One region of the Paenibacillus sp. FSL W8-0194 genome, then DNA from elsewhere that is predicted to be linked to it. Evidence: riboswitches for the same ligand, from Rfam matches in the RefSeq annotation. Region 1 holds a riboswitch; each other region holds the start of a gene.

The links. A riboswitch is a leader RNA that binds a small molecule or an ion and turns the genes downstream of it on or off. The one in region 1 is predicted to bind cyclic di-GMP.
Region 2: it holds a riboswitch for cyclic di-GMP, as region 1 does, so the genes downstream of both, MKY58_RS17690 (GTP cyclohydrolase II) here and MKY58_RS00265 (response regulator) in region 1, are expected to answer to the same signal.
Region 3: it holds a riboswitch for cyclic di-GMP, as region 1 does, so the genes downstream of both, MKY58_RS01120 (S-layer homology domain-containing protein) here and MKY58_RS00265 (response regulator) in region 1, are expected to answer to the same signal.
Region 4: it holds a riboswitch for cyclic di-GMP, as region 1 does, so the genes downstream of both, MKY58_RS25045 (amino acid adenylation domain-containing protein) here and MKY58_RS00265 (response regulator) in region 1, are expected to answer to the same signal.

The regions. Positions count from the first base shown of each region.
Region 1 is NZ_CP150205.1:62,233-66,927, forward strand. It holds gene MKY58_RS00260 (metallophosphoesterase) at 1-1,471, shown strand, start outside; gene MKY58_RS00265 (response regulator) at 1,527-2,663, opposite strand; cyclic di-GMP riboswitch class I at 2,771-2,871, opposite strand; gene MKY58_RS00270 (hypothetical protein) at 3,037-3,165, opposite strand; gene MKY58_RS00275 (helix-turn-helix transcriptional regulator) at 3,416-3,748, shown strand; gene MKY58_RS00280 (FtsW/RodA/SpoVE family cell cycle protein) at 3,745-4,695, shown strand, end outside.
Region 2 is NZ_CP150205.1:3,884,765-3,889,459, forward strand. It holds gene ribD (bifunctional diaminohydroxyphosphoribosylaminopyrimidine deaminase/5-amino-6-(5-phosphoribosylamino)uracil reductase RibD) at 36-1,133, opposite strand; gene MKY58_RS17690 (GTP cyclohydrolase II) at 1,145-1,900, opposite strand; cyclic di-GMP riboswitch class I at 2,084-2,173, opposite strand; gene MKY58_RS17695 (DUF1963 domain-containing protein) at 2,473-3,222, shown strand; gene MKY58_RS17700 (prolyl oligopeptidase family serine peptidase) at 3,295-4,143, shown strand; gene MKY58_RS17705 (hypothetical protein) at 4,341-4,695, shown strand, end outside.
Region 3 is NZ_CP150205.1:286,238-290,932, forward strand. It holds gene MKY58_RS01105 (extracellular solute-binding protein) at 1-207, shown strand, start outside; gene MKY58_RS01110 (hypothetical protein) at 270-446, shown strand; gene MKY58_RS01115 (peptidase) at 701-1,948, opposite strand; cyclic di-GMP riboswitch class I at 2,356-2,451, shown strand; gene MKY58_RS01120 (S-layer homology domain-containing protein) at 2,488-4,500, shown strand; gene MKY58_RS01125 (DUF6531 domain-containing protein) at 4,493-4,695, shown strand, end outside.
Region 4 is NZ_CP150205.1:5,410,066-5,414,760, reverse strand. It holds gene MKY58_RS25060 (MDR family MFS transporter) at 1-60, shown strand, start outside; gene MKY58_RS25055 (hypothetical protein) at 174-329, shown strand; gene MKY58_RS25050 (4'-phosphopantetheinyl transferase superfamily protein) at 378-1,106, shown strand; cyclic di-GMP riboswitch class I at 1,293-1,393, shown strand; gene MKY58_RS25045 (amino acid adenylation domain-containing protein) at 1,529-4,695, shown strand, end outside.

The sequences.
Region 1 (4,695 bases):
GCGGATCGATCGCGAAGCGCCGCTGGAAGGGCAGCTGTCGTTTTTGCAGGAGGAAGCGGTCGGGAACCATCCGTACCATATTTTCGGCCATATCGCCGCGAAACGCGCTTTCCGCATCCGAAACAAAATCCATATCGATACCGGGGCCGTCCATGGAAATGGACTGACGTCTGTCATGATCACGTTCAAGCCGTTCATGAAGTCGCATTCATCGCGCACGGCCGCGATGGCGGAAGAACTGCCGGTATTGTTCCGGGAAGAGCGCAAGGTTTCCGTGCAGGATTTGGGCGAGGAAGAAATTCGCAGACTTCACTACTGTTCGCGCCATCGCATTAACTTTATCTCCGGCACGATGTCCCCCGCGGACAAGGATCCGGAAAGAAACGAGCTGGAGTCGCTGAAAAAAGGGCTGGATTACTTCCGCGAACACGGCGTCCGGCAGGTTGTTTTGCAGCCGAAATATATGGGCTCCCGCTGCAACGTCTATTTGCATCAGGAACCGGAGCAATGTTTTGCCGTCAGCCGGAACGGCTATAAGGTGAAGCAGGCGGACTTGACGGAGATTTATCGGAAACTTCTGGATCGGTTCGGCGGATATATGAAGCAAAACGGGATCGCCATGCTGCTGCTCGACGGGGAATTGCTGCCGTGGAAGGCGCTCGGAGAAGGGCTGATCGAACGCCAGTTCAAGCCGATCGAAAAAGCGCTGGAAACGGAGCTGGCGTTTTTGCGGCATAACGGATTCGAGCCGGCTTTGCAACAGCTGACGGAACAATACGATGCCAGCGGGTTCGAGCAGGACCAATACCGTACCGCCAAAATCGTCTTAAGCGAAAAATACGGCGCCAGCGTTTATCAAACCTATAAGCACCTTCATGACGTCCGGGAGAGCAGCGTGCCGCTTGCCGAACATGTCCGGGCGTACGAAGTCTATAAGAAGCAGCTGGAGCTGTATGCGGAAGATGCGGAAATGGAGTATAAGCCGTTTGCCGTGTTGAAAATCGTATACGACGATGGGCGGGAGCAATTGCCGGCATGGAGCACCTCGGAGATGTACCGTTTCCTTTCGGAGGATGAAGCGATCGCGCTGGATTTGTCCGATCCGGATAGCGACGCCCGGGCCGAAAGCTTTTTTGGCAAGCTGACCACGGAAAAGCATATGGAAGGAGTCGTCATCAAGCCGGAGACGTGGAATGGCCGGACGGTGCCCTACATGAAGGTGCGCAATCCCGACTATTTGACGATCGTATACGGCTACGATTACCGGTTCCCGCACAAATACCGCAAGCTGATGAAGCAAAAAAGCATTATGCGCAAGCTGCGGACATCCTTGAACGAACATCGGCTTGGCGTGCGGATGCTTGAAGTCAAATTCGGGGAGATTTCCCCTCAGCATCAGGCCTATCAGGAAATCGCCGCCAATCTGCTGTTCGAGGTCGGCCAGGAACGGGAGATCGATCCGCGGCTGTAAACGAAAAACAGCTTGAAATCCGCCCCCGAACGTAACGTTCGGGGGATTGCCGCAATCAGCGCGTCTGCTGTTTCCATTGTTCATACCACGCCAAGATTCTCGGAGGGAAAGCAAGCTCCAACTCCCGCATTCTGGTGGCAAGGAGCCAGTACTGCTCTTCGACGCCGCTTGTGTCGCCCAGGCTGTCGTAAAGCGTCATTAGGGTCAGATACGTTTCTTCCCGGTCGGGGAGCTGCCGCTGAATGCGCAGATTCACGTGAATCGCTGCTTTCGTTTTCCCGCGGTCCATATAAAACCGGGCCAGGTTCTCCGCGTGCTGCAGCCACAAGAGCCGGATTCGTTCCCGTTCGTATTCGGCCCACAGGTACTCGTATTCCCCCAGATAATTCCCTTCGAACTGATCCAGGACCTGCTCGTGTTCCTCCGCGTTAGTGAGGTCTATAGCTTCTAACCGCTTAAGCCGATGTTCCCATTCCTCGACGTCCACCCGGGCTCCCCCGATGGTGAGCCGGTATCCGGCTTCAAGTTCTCCTTTGATGATGCGGATCATCGTCAGACCGGCCTTGGACAGGGTTTGGCGGATATGATAGATTGTCGTGTACAGCTGCTGGGTCGCCCGGGACACTTCAAAATCGGGCCATAAAAGCTCGATTAACGTGCCGCGATCGACCGTACGCTCGCGGTGGTGAAGCAAATAAGCGAACAGCTCCTGCGCTTTGTTCGTGCGCCACTTCAACGTTTGCGGCTCCATCCCGGGAAGCTGGACCCGAAGCTGATTGAAGCACAGGAAAAGCGGCGTTTTCGCATTGCCGGACGCTTCGGGATCTTCCTGAAGCCTTTCGCGCAAACGCTGAACGGTCAGGCGCAAGCGGTCCAAGCGCACAGGTTTCATAATATAGTCCAGCGCATAAAGCTCAAAAGCGCGTACGGCATATTGGTCGTAGCCCGTCACGAAGACGATTTCAGTGTGCGGAACGGCAGCCTGCAATTGTTCGCCGAGCTCAAGCCCGTTCATTTCAGGCATATGGATGTCGAGAAAGACGACGTCGGGTCGCTGTTTGACCGCAACTCCAACCACCTGATAAGGATTTGAACATAAGCCCACGACGTTAACGCCACCGATATCGTATTCAAGTTTCTTTTTAAGATATTCCAGAGCTAATGGCTCATCGTCGACTAGTAAAGCCCTCATCCTGATTCCACCTTTATTCGTATTGCCTTCCTTGCGGTTATGCAGGAAAAAGAAAAAACCTCCGTCAAGCAGCAGGCATGCTAAATAGGACGGAGATTCCCGTCGTATTCGGCAGCTGGCTGGCATTGGGCATTTGCTGCTCTGGCAAAACCGTTAGCCCCTGTAGCTTTGCGTCCCCGTTTTTCAAGCGGGTTTGCCATTTATCGTACGAGCGTATATTCAAGTAGAGTGAGTAAACAAATGAATTATACAAGAACCGTCTGAATATTTTCTGAACTTGGTCTGAACCGCGGAATCGGAGACGCTGAAACATCCTGATATTAAAACAACCATTGCCGAAAAGCCGGTCAATGGTTGTTTTTTGCAGTGCCGATTATTTATCGATCATGTCGGTTGTTTTCAGCATTCTGGCAATCAGCGCGGTGACTCCGGCACGCGTCATTGGCGCTTTCGGACTCAGAACTTCAGGCCCGTTGCCTTGAAGAATTCCGGCTTCGATCAATTGCGCCTCATCCGCTTTTGCCCAAGCCGCTGCGTCAATAAATTTTGTATTTCTGCAATATGCCTTAAAAATTGTTTGACAACCGGACCTATACAAAACCTATACAATTTTCGAAAACCTTCCTTTATATAGGGGGCTTATTGAAGATCGCTTATTTAGGAATTCTTCTTGCATTTCATGGTTTATTTACATATACTCATATACATAGTAATTCGATATATCGTAAATCTAGGTATAAGGAGATCGTCGGATGGCAGTCAATAAAGAGCTGCTTAAAGGCAGCACCGCTATTTTAGTGCTCACGTTGTTGAACAAGAAGGAAATGTACGGCTACGAACTGATCAAAGAGATCGAGCGAAGCTCGGAGGGGGTATTTTCGATGAAGGAAGGAACGTTATACCCCATCCTGCATTCCCTGGAGGCCGAAGGTTGGCTGGATGCCTATTGGAGCACGCACGACGGGCGCAAACGCAAGTATTACCGCATTACCGACCGGGGCAGAGGCCAACTGAAGGAAAAAACGCAAGAGTGGGTACAATTCCGGACCGCGGTGGATCGGGTTATAGGGGAGGGAACATCGTGAACCAGCTTGAACAATTTGCGGTCGTTGCCGCATTTTTGAACCGGGTATGCAGACACGTTCGCGCCAAGGAGCTGCATGCGGATATCCGCGAGGAGCTAACATCCCACGTGGCGGAACGAATGGAGCTTTTGCTTGAGGAAGGGATGCCCGAGGAAGAGGCTGCCGCGGAGGCGGTCCGCCAGATGGGGGACCCGGATGCGATTGGGCGCAACCTGCACCAGGCTCATAAGCCTGCCGTGGAATGGAAGATGTTTGTTATTATAGCGGCGATGGCGCTTTTGGGCATTTTCGGAATGTTTGCCGCCCAGCAATCGGGAATGTACCCGCAATTCGGCACGAGGCTTGTCGAAAATAAAGTGCTGTTTACTCTTATGGGCATGGCCTTCCTGATGGTTTTCTACTTTATCGATTACCGCAAACTACAAAAGCATTCGGCCGTGCTGTTTTACGGCATGTTACTTCTGATGTTGCTTACCCTTTTTGCAGGGATCGACCTCAACGGAAGGAAAGTGTTTCTCGCGTTTGGACCGTTTGGCGTCAATATCATGGCCGTTTCGCTTCCGATACTCGTCTTGGGGCTGGCGGGCATGAAGCCGGCTAAGGATTGGCGCGGAGCGGAGCACCTTGTTCAGCTGGTCGGCAGGGGAGTGTTTCCCGTTGTGTTGTTTTCCTTAGGATCTTCCTGGTTTTACGGCCTAATCTATCTCGCTGCTTTTATCTTGCTGACTTGGAAAACAAAAAAGAGCGGCACCCAATTTTTGTTGCTGGCCCTTCCGCTGCTGTCTTTATACATTTTCGCCCTTACTCAAGCCAGCCAATTATACCATCGTCTTCATGCGTTTCTATATCCGGCGGGGGAGGGCAGCCATCAGTTGCTTCAAACCAAGGCGGCGATTCTTTCGGCGGGCTGGTTCGGGCATGGATTTGCCGCTCGGCTGGATACGCTC
Region 2 (4,695 bases), 2.2 Mb from region 1:
CCAATACCCGTTCGGAGACCTGGACCCTTCATGCATCAGCCGTACTTCGGATACGCCGTGATGCAAAGATCATCTCCGATTTGCCGGACGGAGTGAATCCGCACGTTCAACGCTTCATCCATCGTTTCCAAATCCGGACCGCCGTATGGCGTGAGGGAACCGCGTCCTCCCAAAACTTTGGGTGCGATGTAAATCAACCATTTGTCAATAAGGTTGGCGCGAAGGAATGAGGCGTTGACTTCGCTGCCGCCCTCGACAAGCAGGTCGGTAATTCCCTTTTCGTATAACATTTCCGATAATCGCCGGAGGTCCAGCCCGAGCCGGGTCGAAGGAACGAAAAGAATCTCCAGCCCTTTTTGCTTCAGCCTGTTGACTTTCTCCGGATCCGCATCCTCCTTCGTGGCGATCCATGTCTTAGCCGCCGTGCAGTCGGTTATATGGGCATCCTCGGGCAACCGCAAATTGGAATCCAGGATGACCCGTACAGGGTTTTTCCCCTTTTCCGGCAGTCTGGTAGTCAGGCGGGGATTATCAGCCAGCACCGTGTTGATGCCGACCAAGATGGCATCGACTTCGTTTCGCAGCCGATGCACCTCCTGGCGCGCTTCCTCGCCCGTAACCCACTTCGAATGGCCCGAAGATGCAGCTAACTTCCCGTCCAGCGTCATGGCGACCTTGGAAATTATGAACGGCCGACGTTTGGTCATATTATGGACGAATCGTTCGTTAAGTCTTTTGGCTTCCGCTTCCAACACGCCCACTTCGACTTCAATCCCTTTATCTCGGAGCAGTTGAATCCCCCGTCCGGCGACCATCGGATTCGGATCCTGCATAGCCACCACAACGCGCGTTACTCCGGAGCTGGCAACCAGCTCTGCGCAGGGAGGCGTTTTTCCGTAATGGGAGCAGGGCTCAAGAGTCACGTAAAGCGTTGCACCGTTGGTGTGTCCTTCCGCCATACGGAACGCGTGTACCTCCGCATGGGGTTCTCCGGCTTTTCGGTGAAAGCCGACGCCGACAACTTGTCCGTCCTTCACAATGATCGCGCCGACGACGGGATTGGGGTTCGTTTTTCCGCTTGCGGTGGCCGCCAGGTCCAGCGCAAGCTTCATATAATGTTGATCCGGGTTCATGCGGGGCCTCCTTAGCCGAGCTTGACAGTTTCGCTCAGGGGATTGTAAATATGGCCCGATTTTTCGATTTTCGTTGCCAAATATCGGGTATTATGTTTCGATACATCGCCCCAAATCGATACATGATGATCGGATGCAAGCCCTTTTTCCCGCAATGATTGCAATTTGCGCGGATTGTTCGTAATGAGGCTTACCGGTTTCTGCCGCAATGCCTGAAGAACCTGTATCGCCTCGTCATAGGACCGCAGATCATCCGGAAAGCCCAAAGCGTGATTGGCTTCTACCGTATCGTATCCCTCTTCCTGCAGCAGATAAGCCAACGATTTGGAGAAAAGCCCGATTCCGCGTCCTTCGTGATTGGCCAAATAAAAGAGAGCCCCGCTGCCGTTGTCGACGATCATGTTCATGGATCGGCGCAGCTGGTACCCGCAATCGCATCGTTTGCTTCCAAAGATGTCCCCGGTATGGCAAATGCTGTGCATCCGAATCAACGCATGCTCCGCGTTGGCAAAATCACCGTAAACAAGCACGGATGATTGCTGGTATGAGGCAAGATCTGCAAACGGCAGGGTATCGAGAACATCTTCCACCTGAAATGAAGCGCTCTCTGTTTTTAACCAAGTATACCAGTTGAATGTAACCTCCCGCTCCTCCAATTGTACCGGGAGCCGGACAGGACCGACAAGCGCGAGATCGGGACCTTCTGGCAGTTTAACAAGCGTTATTTTGTCCTTCAATAATCGACTAACCTGGTTTGGAATCACAATCATCCATCTCCTTTGTATTATCGTTTGTTTTGAGGCTTGCTGACTGACACCGGCTACGACAACACCTTAACGAGAACTGCTCCCCCCTTTATGTAGAACTGATAAAAAACACCGTACTTTAATAGAAAACACAAAAAGCCCCCGTCTATGCGCGTGAAGAAATAGACGGAGGCCTCCGTCGTATTCGGTAACTGGCTGGCATAGCGGATGGGATCCGCCTTAGCCCCTGTAGCTTTGCGTCGCCACTTTTCAGTGGGTTTGCCATTATCGTACGATGTCGTATCATATAGAACTTCCGCGATTCTTGCAGGAAAAGCGGAAGGAAAAACCTGTGATTTTGAGAAAAAAGGGAAATATTCGTTTTTTATGTAACTACACTATGAATATAAATGACAAATTTAATAAATGCAACGAAAAGATTGAAGCGGCAACCGGGTAATTCAAGTTCCGGATACGCATCGGCCGCCCGTTTGCGGCCTTGCTGCCGCTCGGCTAAAATACTCGTAGGTTTGGTTTCCTCATACGAGAAAAAGAAATGATACATGATTATTAAACCGAGGGGGAAAATCACGATGCAATTTCTTGACGGCAACAACGGGTGGACCCCGGAATTTTTGGAATACCTCGAAAAAACGGCCAAGCCGTCGGTGAAGCTGAAACTCACGAAAGAAACCGTACGGATGACCGACAGCAAGGTGGGAGGAACGCCTTGGCTTCCGCCCCAATCCGCATGGCCCCGGGATGAAGACGGGAACGACTACCTGTTCGTCGCCCAAATCAATTGGGCGCAAATGCCGCCTCTGGAAGGGTTCCCTGCCCGCGGATTGACGAGTTTTTTTGTGAAGCAGGACGATACGTTCGGTCTTTTTGACCAATCCTACCGCATCCTTCATGCCGAAGAAGCGGCCCAAACGGAGGAAATCGATCCTTACCGCCCGGAAAATCCCGACTTGTACAGTCCGGTTTTGGGCGGGCCTTACAAGCTGACCGGAAACCTTGAGAAGCAGTACATCCCGCTAGTGGATCGGACTTCCGAAAGGGTGGATCTGCCCTCATTCGACCGGGACAAAACCGCCTACTCGAAATATTGGGATTTGGCGGATTCCAGCGGGTCGCGCATCGGAGGGTACCCTTACTTTGCGCAGGAAGATCCTAGGCCGGAAGGGGATTGGGAGCTTCTTCTTCAGTTGGACATCGAAGGGGACGACCAGCAGTACTATGTCTCTTGGGGGGATTCCGGCGTCGGCAATTTTTTTATCCGCCGCGAGGATTTGGCCCGATTGGATTTTTCGAACGTGTATTATACCTGGGACTGCCTGTAGTCTTTGGTGGCCGCACTTGAAATCCGAACATGCAGCAATAAGGACAAGCAAACGAAAAGGCAGCTGATCTCCATGATGATTCATATGACATACCGCTCCGGCGAATATAAGGTAAAGGGTTATCTCTCCCTTCCGTATGGATACAAAATCGAACCGGAAACGCTGGAAGCGCATGTCCGGAAAATATACGGCGGGCAGCGGCTTCCCATGACCGTCATCGCGAACAACGCCAAGCGGGAGCGGCTGGATATCCATGAACGGAAATGGCCCGTTCTTGTTTATTGCCGCGGCGGCATCGGCCGGGTCGGGCAGGTCAAAACCGAATGGCTCGAGCGTTTTTCGCAAAGCGGTTTTATCGTTTTTGCCCCGGTTTACCGGGGGACGCAAGGCGGCGAAGGGCGGGACGAATTCGGCGGCGCCGACCTGGAGGACGTTCCCGCGGCGTGCCGGCTCCTTGCCGAACTTCCGTTCGTCGATCCGACACGGATAGCGGCCATGGGTTTTTCCCGGGGCTCCGTAAACGCCGCGTCCGCGGCTGCGGACACGGATTTCATCTCGCAGCTCGTCCTCTGGGGCGGCGTCTCGGATCTCGCCCAAACGTACGAGGAGCGGGTGGATTTGCGGAGGATGTTAAAACGGGTCGTCGGCCATCCGCGCAAAATTCCCTCGGCTTACGAAGCACGCTCCCCTCTCCACATGGCAGAGCGCATCCGCTGTCCGGTCCTCATCGTTCACGGAAGCGAAGATCAACAGGTGGACCCCGGGCACGGCATCCGCATGTACGAACGGCTTCAGGCCCTGGGCAAAGACGCCGAGCTGCATTGGTACGAAGGATACGGCCATCACATGCCTTACGAAATGCACATGCACGCGATCAACCGGATGTTCGACTGGATCCGGAAACACCAAACCCGGCCGTGAACCGTGCCGCGCCGTCGGCGCAAACGTCGACGCGACCCGGCATGTTCCATGCTTAAACGACGAAAGCGGACCCGAAGCAGATTAAAGAATTGTAACGTCTTTTTGTCATCATTGTCATAAATGGGGATTCTATTCCATTCTCGTCGAGGTTCTGATAGACTTCATTTGTATCATGCTTTAGAGAAAGGGGGATGAAGTTGAAGCCCAGATCGCCTTTTAAGGTTGTATGCATGATGATGGCGGCGTGCTTCCTGCTGGCTTCCTGTTCAAGGAACTCCGAGCCGGCCAAGGTTGGCGTCGCGCAAAAAAAGGATGTCTGGTCCCAAGCTGAAGTCACCCGCGAGAACATCAAGCTTGTCCTTGAAAAGCCCTTAGACGAAGGCGCCATCCCGGCGGCGCAAATCAAAGACATCCAGCTCCAGGGAGCCAACAACAAGACGGTCACGGTCGACTTCAAACATGAATCGCCGGATCCGGACCGATTGATGAGCGATGCGGCGGCTACGCTGATTTCATACAGCGGCATCTTGCTCGAGAACAAAGGCATCGGAA
Region 3 (4,695 bases), 220 kb from region 1:
GAGGAAAACGAGGTGCTTTCGGTCACGGGGCAGGCCGTGAAAAAATACAGGGAAGAAAACTTCTCGAAATTCGTCCTCGGCACAAGAAGCTTAAACGAATGGGACCAATATGTAAAAGAAATCAACGGGCTCGGCGTGCAAAAGCTGATCGACACGTACGATGCGGCGCTGAAAAGAGTAGAGGAGACGAAGCTGGAAAATAAGTAGGAGGGGCGTGAATTCGCGCCGATTCCATGAAACACCTGGCCGAAAGCCGGGTGTCTTTTTTTATGGGAGCACAAATGAACGCTTATCTGATGTCGAAGGATGCAAAAAGCCAGGCGAATTTTTACATCGATTCTCTCGGCGGGGAAAGCAAATATCCTTTTGCCCTTCAGCCCTGGGGCGCTTATTATGGAGAGGTCATTGACCGGTTCGGCGTGACGTGGATGATTACGAAGAAATAGTTCCTGGAATTCGCCTCCATCTATGCAGGCTTCGGCTCAGAGGTGTCCGTTCTTGAGAACGGCGGCGTATTGCAGACATTGAACATCGTTGGCGATCGGTGGTCTTTGATGATCATACATGAGATTTTGGTCGGTAAAAAAACGTCCGCTGGTTATGTCCGCATACGGTCTGTTCCCTCATGTCCGCGCATACCAAAAAACCCGGCCGATTCTTCTGATGAATCGGCCGGGTTTTCGTGCGTTGATGATGCTGCTTATTTAGGCTGCACCGCATCTTTGTCCGACGTCACGATCACGACCTCGGCGCTTGTGATACCCGGCAGCGATTTGGTCATGATCGGCGAATGGAATGCGACGATTTTCGTTCCGGCGCGAAGATCCGTGTCGCCGCCGATCAGCGGGATGATCGTCGTATCCTTCGAAATGTTCAGGATCACGTCGTTTGCCGTGGAATTATCGGAACCGACGTTCACGTACACTTGATCTTTGGATGTGCGGTCGGACGGCATGACCGTGCCTTCGATTTTGACGGCTTCCGCTTTTTTCACCACGATTTTGTCTGCATGGGTGTGGGCGGGATACATCAGCGTCATGACGGCGCTGTAGGTCGCTTCCACATGGCCGCTCGTTTTGAGCGCATCCTTGGTCAGTTTGTTGCCGTCTTCATCAACGATTTCCGTTTTGTCGTCGATGGACAACACGACATAGTTGACGCCGCCTGTTTCCAGCGGTTGGCCGATGACCGTGATTTGGCCGTCTTTTTGGTCGGTAATGACGCCTGCGGTTCCTGCCGTCAGCTCGTTAACCTCCCCGGGATTGACGTCTTCCATGTTCGTGTTCACGATCACGTAATTCGTTCCGGATTGCGGCGGAAGGCTCATCGCAACGGCCGGACCGTAAAATGCTCTCACGCTCATGCCTTCCTTGATGTCTCCGGCGGCGATGGCTTTGCGGTTTTGATCGATGATCGTTGCTTTATCCGCGAAATGCAGCCAAATTTCCTCGTCGTATTTGTTGTAAAGGTCAGTGCCTTTTACCAAAATGCGGCCGTCTCTTACCTCGGTTACCTTACCGTCGATAGCCGAGAAGCTTTGGTCCTGAACGACCAGCGTCAGCGCGGTTCCGCGGGCCGGAAGGCTTTTTGTGATGTTCGGGCTGTAGAAAGCTTTGACGGTTTTGTGCCCGTCGATGATTTTTTGCAGAGGAACGGTTTTGCCTTTGGCGTCGATGAATTTCGTTTTTGGCGTAATGGCCAGGATGATTTCGTCCTGATCGGTCGGCGCGAGTCCGCGTCCGGTTACGGTAATGAATTTATCCGATTTGTCTTGCGCGAAATCCGTGATTTGTCCCCAGGTTGCCGGAACGTTTTTGACGTCGGTTTGCTTGTTGGCGTTTCCCTTTTGCACCGCTTGGGCAGGGAGCTGCTGCGCGTTTGCCGCCACGGGCATGGCTGCCAGAGCCAAAATGGATGCGGTCGCGAGCACTTTGTACATTTTATTCATCTGTCATTCCTCCTATATGCGTGAGCTTGTACGAACGTTTTGGTTATCATTCGGCAGCTCATTTCCGAAATACTTTTGCCAAACCCTTCATTGGAAAATGATGCATGCCTTTCACCGTTCCAGACGGGACGTTAACGCAAAATGTTGCATAAGCGGCTGTTTTCAAAAAAAACGGCACCTGGCCTTTTTTAGTTCAAGATGGCTTGCGTGGTGAACTACGGTTGGTTTCCTTCCTGTTAGAAGAAATAAAATTGTTTTTGTTTACGCAATTGTGCAATATTGAATGACGAAAATTAAGGTTCTAAGAACCATATATTTCATTACATATTGTAACTTTTTGTAACTATTTATATAATCTTGATTAAAAATAGATTCAAAGAACTACGCAGAAAGCGCTAAACCAGGTGCTTGAACAAAGGCAAACCCGTACGAAAGTCGGGGACGCAAAGCCACGGGTCTTACTCCATGAAGCCTATTCATGGACTGACAGCCGGGTTGCTCATGGTGCTTGGTTTTTTGCTGTCTTAAGGAGGAAAAACATGAGGGGTAGCACTAAAAAATGGATGGCAGCTCTGCTTGCGGCAGGACTGCTGGGGGGAGTTATTCCGGAGGTACAGCGGGTCTCAGCGGAAACCGTATTCACCTATCAGGACGAAACGTCCCCGTTATCGATTAGCGGCGCAAACATCCGGATTTCGGGTGAACATGCGGTGTGGCGCGGAAACAGCGCCAAGCTGAAAGGGCAAATTTTTTACGGGAATACGAAAACCGGACAAAGCCAAGCGGTCACGACCCATGGAAAATTGACCGATTCTCCTTCCGTCGGGATCAACGGCAAAGGGGAAGCGGTCGTCGTTTGGATCGATAAGCGGAATGACAGCGGCACCGACGACAATTTGAACTGGGACGTATACAGCTACAATGTCAGCACGAAAACCGAAACCAAGCTGAACAAAAATACGGGACAAAACAGCGCGCCGCTGGCGGACGGCGATTTCGTGGTCTGGCAGACCTTTCCTTCCTATACCATGACCTTGTACAACTTGGCAACTGGAGAGTTAACCGATTTGGGGCGAGGCCGGGATCCTGTGATAAAGAACGGACGCGTTGTCTACAAAGGCGGCGAAGACGGAGATTTATACGAATATAACGTCGCCACGGGCAAACATAACAAAATCGTCGACCTGCCATATACCGAATATGTGGAGCGTTTTGTATATAACGGCGAAGAAATTTTATGGAAACAAAAAGATTTGGACGGAAACGGGAAGTACGTCTACATAGATCTCAGCAACAGCCCGCAGCCGGTCGATCTGACGAAGCCGGCCAAGGAAGGGCAACGCGAATATAAAGAAATGAGTATCTCCCATGGAACGGCCGTCTGGCTGGAAGCTTCCGGCGATGCGGCGATCATGCGGGCAGCCGATCTGAAAAGCGGGCAAATCTTCAGTTTGGGCCTGACGAAACCTACCGCTTTTATCGGCTTTAATGGGGAGAAGCTGACATTCGTCAACAACGGAACGTTGGTTAGCCGTGATATTATCCGGACCGAAAAAACGGAAGCCACGCCGGCAAACGGCAGCGGAACCGGAAGCATACCGGCTGATGGCATCGTTATCGGGCCGAAAGGAGGCGTGGCGGCGAAGGGACAAGCGTTCCAGCTTGAATTCGGCCAGGGAGCGTTCGCTTCTGATACCCGGATTACGCTTAAAAAAATTGGCAGCCTTCCGTCCGACCGTCTCGCGAGCGGCATGACCTGGACCGGCGTGGCGTGGAAGTGGACCGCGGACACGAAACCTTTGAAATCCGCTGCGCTAACCTTCCAGCTGGATGAGCCGCTGAAATATGCCGATGCGGCAAACCGCGCAGGCATTTACCGCTTTGACGAAAGCGCGGGACGCTGGGTATACAGCGGGGGAACGGTCGACGCGTTATGGAAAACGGTACGCGCGAAGGTTCAAGAGCCGGGCTTATACGGCATTTTCCTGTATGCGCCATCCTTTAAGGACATGAACGGCCATTGGGCGAAAGCGGAAGTGGAAGTGCTGGCCTCCCGGTGGATCGTGAACGGCATGGAAAACGGAGCGTTTGCGCCCGGGCAGCCGGTGACGCGCGCGCAATTCGCCAAGATGCTCGTTCAAGCCGCCGGGCTGGATGCGCAGCAGCCTGAGAATCGCCGCTCCTTCCGCGACGTCCCTGAGGGGCATTGGGCGGCCGACTCGGTCGAGCAGGCGGCGGCAGCGGGATGGATCAAAGGGTATGAAGGCGGCCTGTTCAAGCCGAATGCGCCGATCACCCGGGCGGAAATGATGGTCATGCTGGCGAATGCGGCAGGCCTTCGTAAAGACGAACAAAGCGATCTCCTCGCCGGATACAAGGACGCCGGATCGGTTCGGGATTGGGCCAAGCCGTCCGTACAGGCCGCGATTCAAAGCGGGTTGATCAAGGGCGACGGGGATCGTCTGAATCCGGGAGCAACATCGACACGGGCCGAGGCCGCAATGGTCATTTACCGCTGGCTGGCGATGAAGGGAGTGGTGTTCCATGATTAATCGGCTGAAACCCCGGGCGCTAAAGGGCTGCTTCGACAAGCTTGGGACCGTCGGCAAAACGCTGCTGGCGTTCATTATTTTGATCGCTGGGTTTCCTTTGTTCCCGTCCCAGCAATTGCCGAAGGCTTTTGCGGAAACGTCGCTGCAAATCGACCCGTATTCTTTTAGTTCCGTGTACGGAGGACAGACGGAGGT
Region 4 (4,695 bases), 710 kb from region 1:
GCAGGGCGGATGCAGTTCGCCCAAGAGCCTTCCCCCGCGCAATCCCGAACGAAGGCTTAATGGGATTATCGAACAGAGCCGTTGCACTTCGGCTGCCATTTTGCTGTCGACAAGGGTCCATGGTTGGGTAATACTTGAATTAAATACGGTCAACATTAGGAGGCTGGTCGCTCATGAAAGTGATTATTACCCAGGAAGAAGCAGTGGAAAAAGGGATTTGGCCTGAAGTCATGAACATGTTCGGCGTGGACGACGAAGACGAGGTATGGCCGGCCGAGGAATTTATTTTGACCGAAGAGCAGGCGCGCAAGCTCAAACTGATTCCTTGACTTGTGCCATAAACGGCTTTCACGGCAAGGAGCGAAGAAGGGGAGAAGGTGAAACGCATCGCGACGATATATGCCGTAAATCTTAACGATTGGCGGGAAGGCGCCGGCGCGGATATGCAGCGGCTGCTCGCCTTTTTGCCTGATGAAGCAAGGTCCCGGGCCGCGAGGCACAGATCGGAGCGGGACGCGGAGCGCGTGATCGTTTCCGATACCTTGAAACGGGTGACGGCTTGTCTCGAAAAGGGGCTACGGCTCCGGAACGTGGAGTTTGCCAGGGATGGTTACGGCAAACCATTCCTGGCAGGCGTTCCCGACTATTATTTTAACGTGTCCCACGCCAAGGATTGGGTCGTATGCGCCGTGGGCGCCAGGGGACCGATCGGCATCGATGTCGAGCATATCGGCCGGGCGGAAGCGGAAGCAGCCGAGTTGTGTTTTACGCCACGGGAGCTTACTGAATGGAGAAGGCAGCCCGCCGAACGTCGGGATGCCTTCTTTTTCGAGTTGTGGACGCTTAAAGAAAGTTATTCCAAAGCCGTCGGCAAAGGCCTTTCGATCGGCTTGTCCAGGCTGGAGACGATCAGGCATCCTTCCGGGATTCGCATCATGCATCAAGGCAGGATCGATCCGGAGCTGCATCTTCAAGTCGTCCCGTTTGACCCCGACTACAAGTTATCCGTTTGCATGCAGCTGGAGGAGCAAGCGGCCGCTGTCCGGCGCTTTTCTCCCGATGGGCTGCTGGACGCGTTAAAGTCATGTTCTGAAGCCGGGGACTAAGGGGCGGGGGGCTTTTCCAATGATAACCTATGGCATTTCCCATAATTTCGGGATATAGACACTTTTATTACCTCTTATTGGAAGGATCTAACCTGTACTTTAACTATAAACATGATATATTAAAAGTGTATTTTTCAGATATTTCATTTATTTTCAGCAATATCTGAAATACCGCACTTTGAAAACTCAAGCCAAAGGTAAACCTGCCGAAAGGCAGGGGCACAAAGCTAAAGGGGCTTCAGGCGGCAAGATCCTTGATCTTATCGCTATGCCAGCCAGCTGCCGAAAGACGTTTTCGCGATCGAAGGAACTCTACTCTCGGCAAGTAGAGTTTTTTTGTTTTTAATTTTTTTCTATACAGAATCCTATGATCAAGCAAAGGAAAGATGAACATGTCGGTGTTAACAACAGGAAAGTCCAACTTGGATGAATGGAATCGGTATGTGAAGCAATTGGAAGAACGGACGATACTGCGCATTCATTCCGGAAAGGCGTCCATTCCAATGCAAAGGGTTATGTATCGCTGGCCGGAGGAAACGGGGCGTCAAATTCGGCAGGCATGCGAGACCGCACGTATCGAACCAAGCGTGCTGCTGAGTGCCGCATGGGGCATGCTGCTGATCCGGTATTTGCGCCGGGAGGAGGTTGCGTTCGCCGTCGTCGCGTCCGCCGAGCAAGCCTATCCGCTCATAACGAAAGCGGACGGGGCAACGACGCTGCAAAGTCATGTGCGTCAGGTTGCCGCCGCCATGAAGGAGCATGCGGCTAAGTCGGCGGCTTTCGATGAAATTGCCGGTATTTGCGCCGGCCTGGACGAAGGATCCCCGGTATGCAACACCGCCATTTGGACGGGGAGCGGCATAGGCCCGGACGAGCTGCAGGGCAAATTCGAGCTGGCGGTCTCGCTGGATCGGCACGAAGCGGGCGGCTTCGAGGTTTGGCATGCGGACGGCATGTTCCCCGGCGATTTTATTCTCCGCATGTGCCGGCATTTGCAGCATATCATGGCCGCATGGGCGGCAGGTACAAACCTGACGATCGGCGGCTTGAAGCTGCTGACGGAAGAAGAGGAGGCCCAGCTTGCGGGCTGGAACCAAACGGCTGCGCATGCCGAATTGGACCGGACCATCCACGGCTTGTTTGAGGAGCAGGCGCAAAAGGCTCCGGATAACGTCGCGGTGGTCTACCAAGGCGAATCGTTGACGTACGGCCAGCTGAACGAAAAAGCGGGCAGATTGGCCCGCGAATTGGTACGGAGGGGAGCCGGCCGGGAGCGGATCGTCGGCATCATCGCGACGCCGTCCCTTGAGATGATTGTCGGGACGCTGGCGATCCTGAAAACGGGCGCGGCCTACTTGCCGATCGATCCGGCGTATCCCGCCGACCGCATCACGTATATGCTCGAAGACAGCGGAACGGAGCTGCTTGTCACCGAGCCGAAGGTCAGACTGGACGGAAAAGTCCGCTTCAAAGGCGAGATGGTTTGCGCGGCGGAGTTTTCTGCCGATACTCGCGGCGAATCGGAGGCTGCCGATGCGGAGATGCGGAATGTGCGCGAATCTGCGGTACCGGGCGACATGGCTTACGTCATCTACACTTCCGGTTCGACGGGAAGGCCGAAAGGCGTGATGGTCGAGCACCGATCGCTTGTCAATCTGTGCGCCTGGCACATCCGGGAATTCGGAGTGACCGAAAAGGACCGGGCCACCAAATACGCCGGGTTCGGCTTTGACGCTTCCGTGTGGGAGATGTTTCCGTATCTGGTGTCGGGGGCGGCGATTCACGTCATTCCCGAAGAGATCCGCCTGGATTCGACGCAGCTGCATGCGTACTTTAAGCGGCACGGCATTACGATCAGCTTTTTGCCGACCCAGTTCTGCGAGCATTTCATGACGATGGACCATCCGACGCTGCGCGTTCTTTTGACGGGCGGGGACAAGCTGAAATCGTTCAGCAGGCAGACCTATGATCTGTACAATTGCTATGGCCCGACGGAAAACACCGTGGTCACGACGGCCTATAAGGTCACGGAGTTGACGCCGAACATTCCGATCGGTTATCCGGTCGATAACTCCAGGGTCTACATTCTGGACGCATACGGGCATCCGCAGCCTGTCGGCATTGCCGGCGAATTGTGCATTGCCGGAAGCGGGCTGGCGCGCGGTTATTTGAACCAGCCGGAGCTGACCGGGCAGAAGTTTGTTCCCGGGGGCATAACCGGAGAAAAACGACTGTACCGGACGGGAGACTTGGCAAGATGGACGGAAGACGGCGCCATCGAATTCCTCGGGCGGATCGACCACCAGGTCAAAATCCGCGGCTTCCGGATCGAAACCGGCGAAATCGAACACCGGCTGCTGCAGCACCCGCAGGTATCCGAAGCCGTCGTCATCGATCTCGAGGACGCATCCGGCGCCAAATATTTGTGCGCATACGTTGTGGCGGACGGGGTATTGGCCTACGGCGAAATGAAGGCGTTTTTGGCGGAGCAATTGCCGGATTACATGGTTCCTTCCAAGTTGGTAGGGCTTCAAGAGCTTCCGCTAACGGCCAACGGCAAGGTCGACAGACGTGCGCTTCCCGCCCCCGCGGCTTCGCTGGACGAGGGACGTTACGAAGCCCCGGCTGGCGAATGGGAAGAAGAAGTGGCGGCCATATGGAGCGAGGTGCTGGGCTTGGGCCGCGTGGACGCCTGCGAGTCGTTTTTTACGGCAGGCGGGGATTCGCTGAAGGCCGTCCTGCTGCAAGCCAAGCTTGAGCGGCGTTTCGGCGCATCCGTACCGGTCACGCTGCTGTTCGAACGGCCGACGGTTCGGGAGCAAGCGGAATGGATCGAACAAGCGGCTTCGGAATCGTCTTACGGCAACGAGCAAGCGGCTGCAACCGAAACCGCCGGAACAGGCCCGGACGTCATTGCGAAAGGCCCGGCAAGAACAAGTTATCCGCTTGCTTCGGCGCAAAAAAGGCTTTATTTCATCGAACAGATGGAGCAGGTCGGAACGGCCTATAATGCGCCGTTTGCTTTCCGGATCGAAGGGGACGTCGATCAGCCGCGGCTGGAACAGGCATTCCGTACGATGATCGCCAGACATGATGCTTTCCGCACGTCCTATCAATGGGAGAACGAAGAAATCGTGCAGCGGCTGCATGACCAGGTTCCGTTCGAGCTTGGGCAGAAGGAAACCAGCGAACCAAACCTGAACGCCCTGATCCATTCCCTGATCACGCCGTTCGATCTCGCCAAGGCGCTGCTGCTGCGGGCTTGGCTCATCCGCTGCGGGGATGCGGACCTCCAGGTGCTGTTGGTCGATTTCCATCATATTGCGGTCGACGGCATCTCGGCCAACGTCTTTTTCGATGAGCTGTCCCGATTGTATCGCGGGGAAACGCTCGGGGAGCTGCCGATCGGTTTTGCCGATTTTGCCGTCTGGGAAGCGGACTCGGCTGAAAGAAGGGCTAACGGGGGCCATAAAGCTTATTGGGAAAAAACATTGTCCGGCGAGCTTCCGATCCTGCAGCTTCCGACCGACCGGGAACGGCCGGCCAAACAGAGCTTTGCGGGGGATACGGTAACGATCAGGCTTCCCGA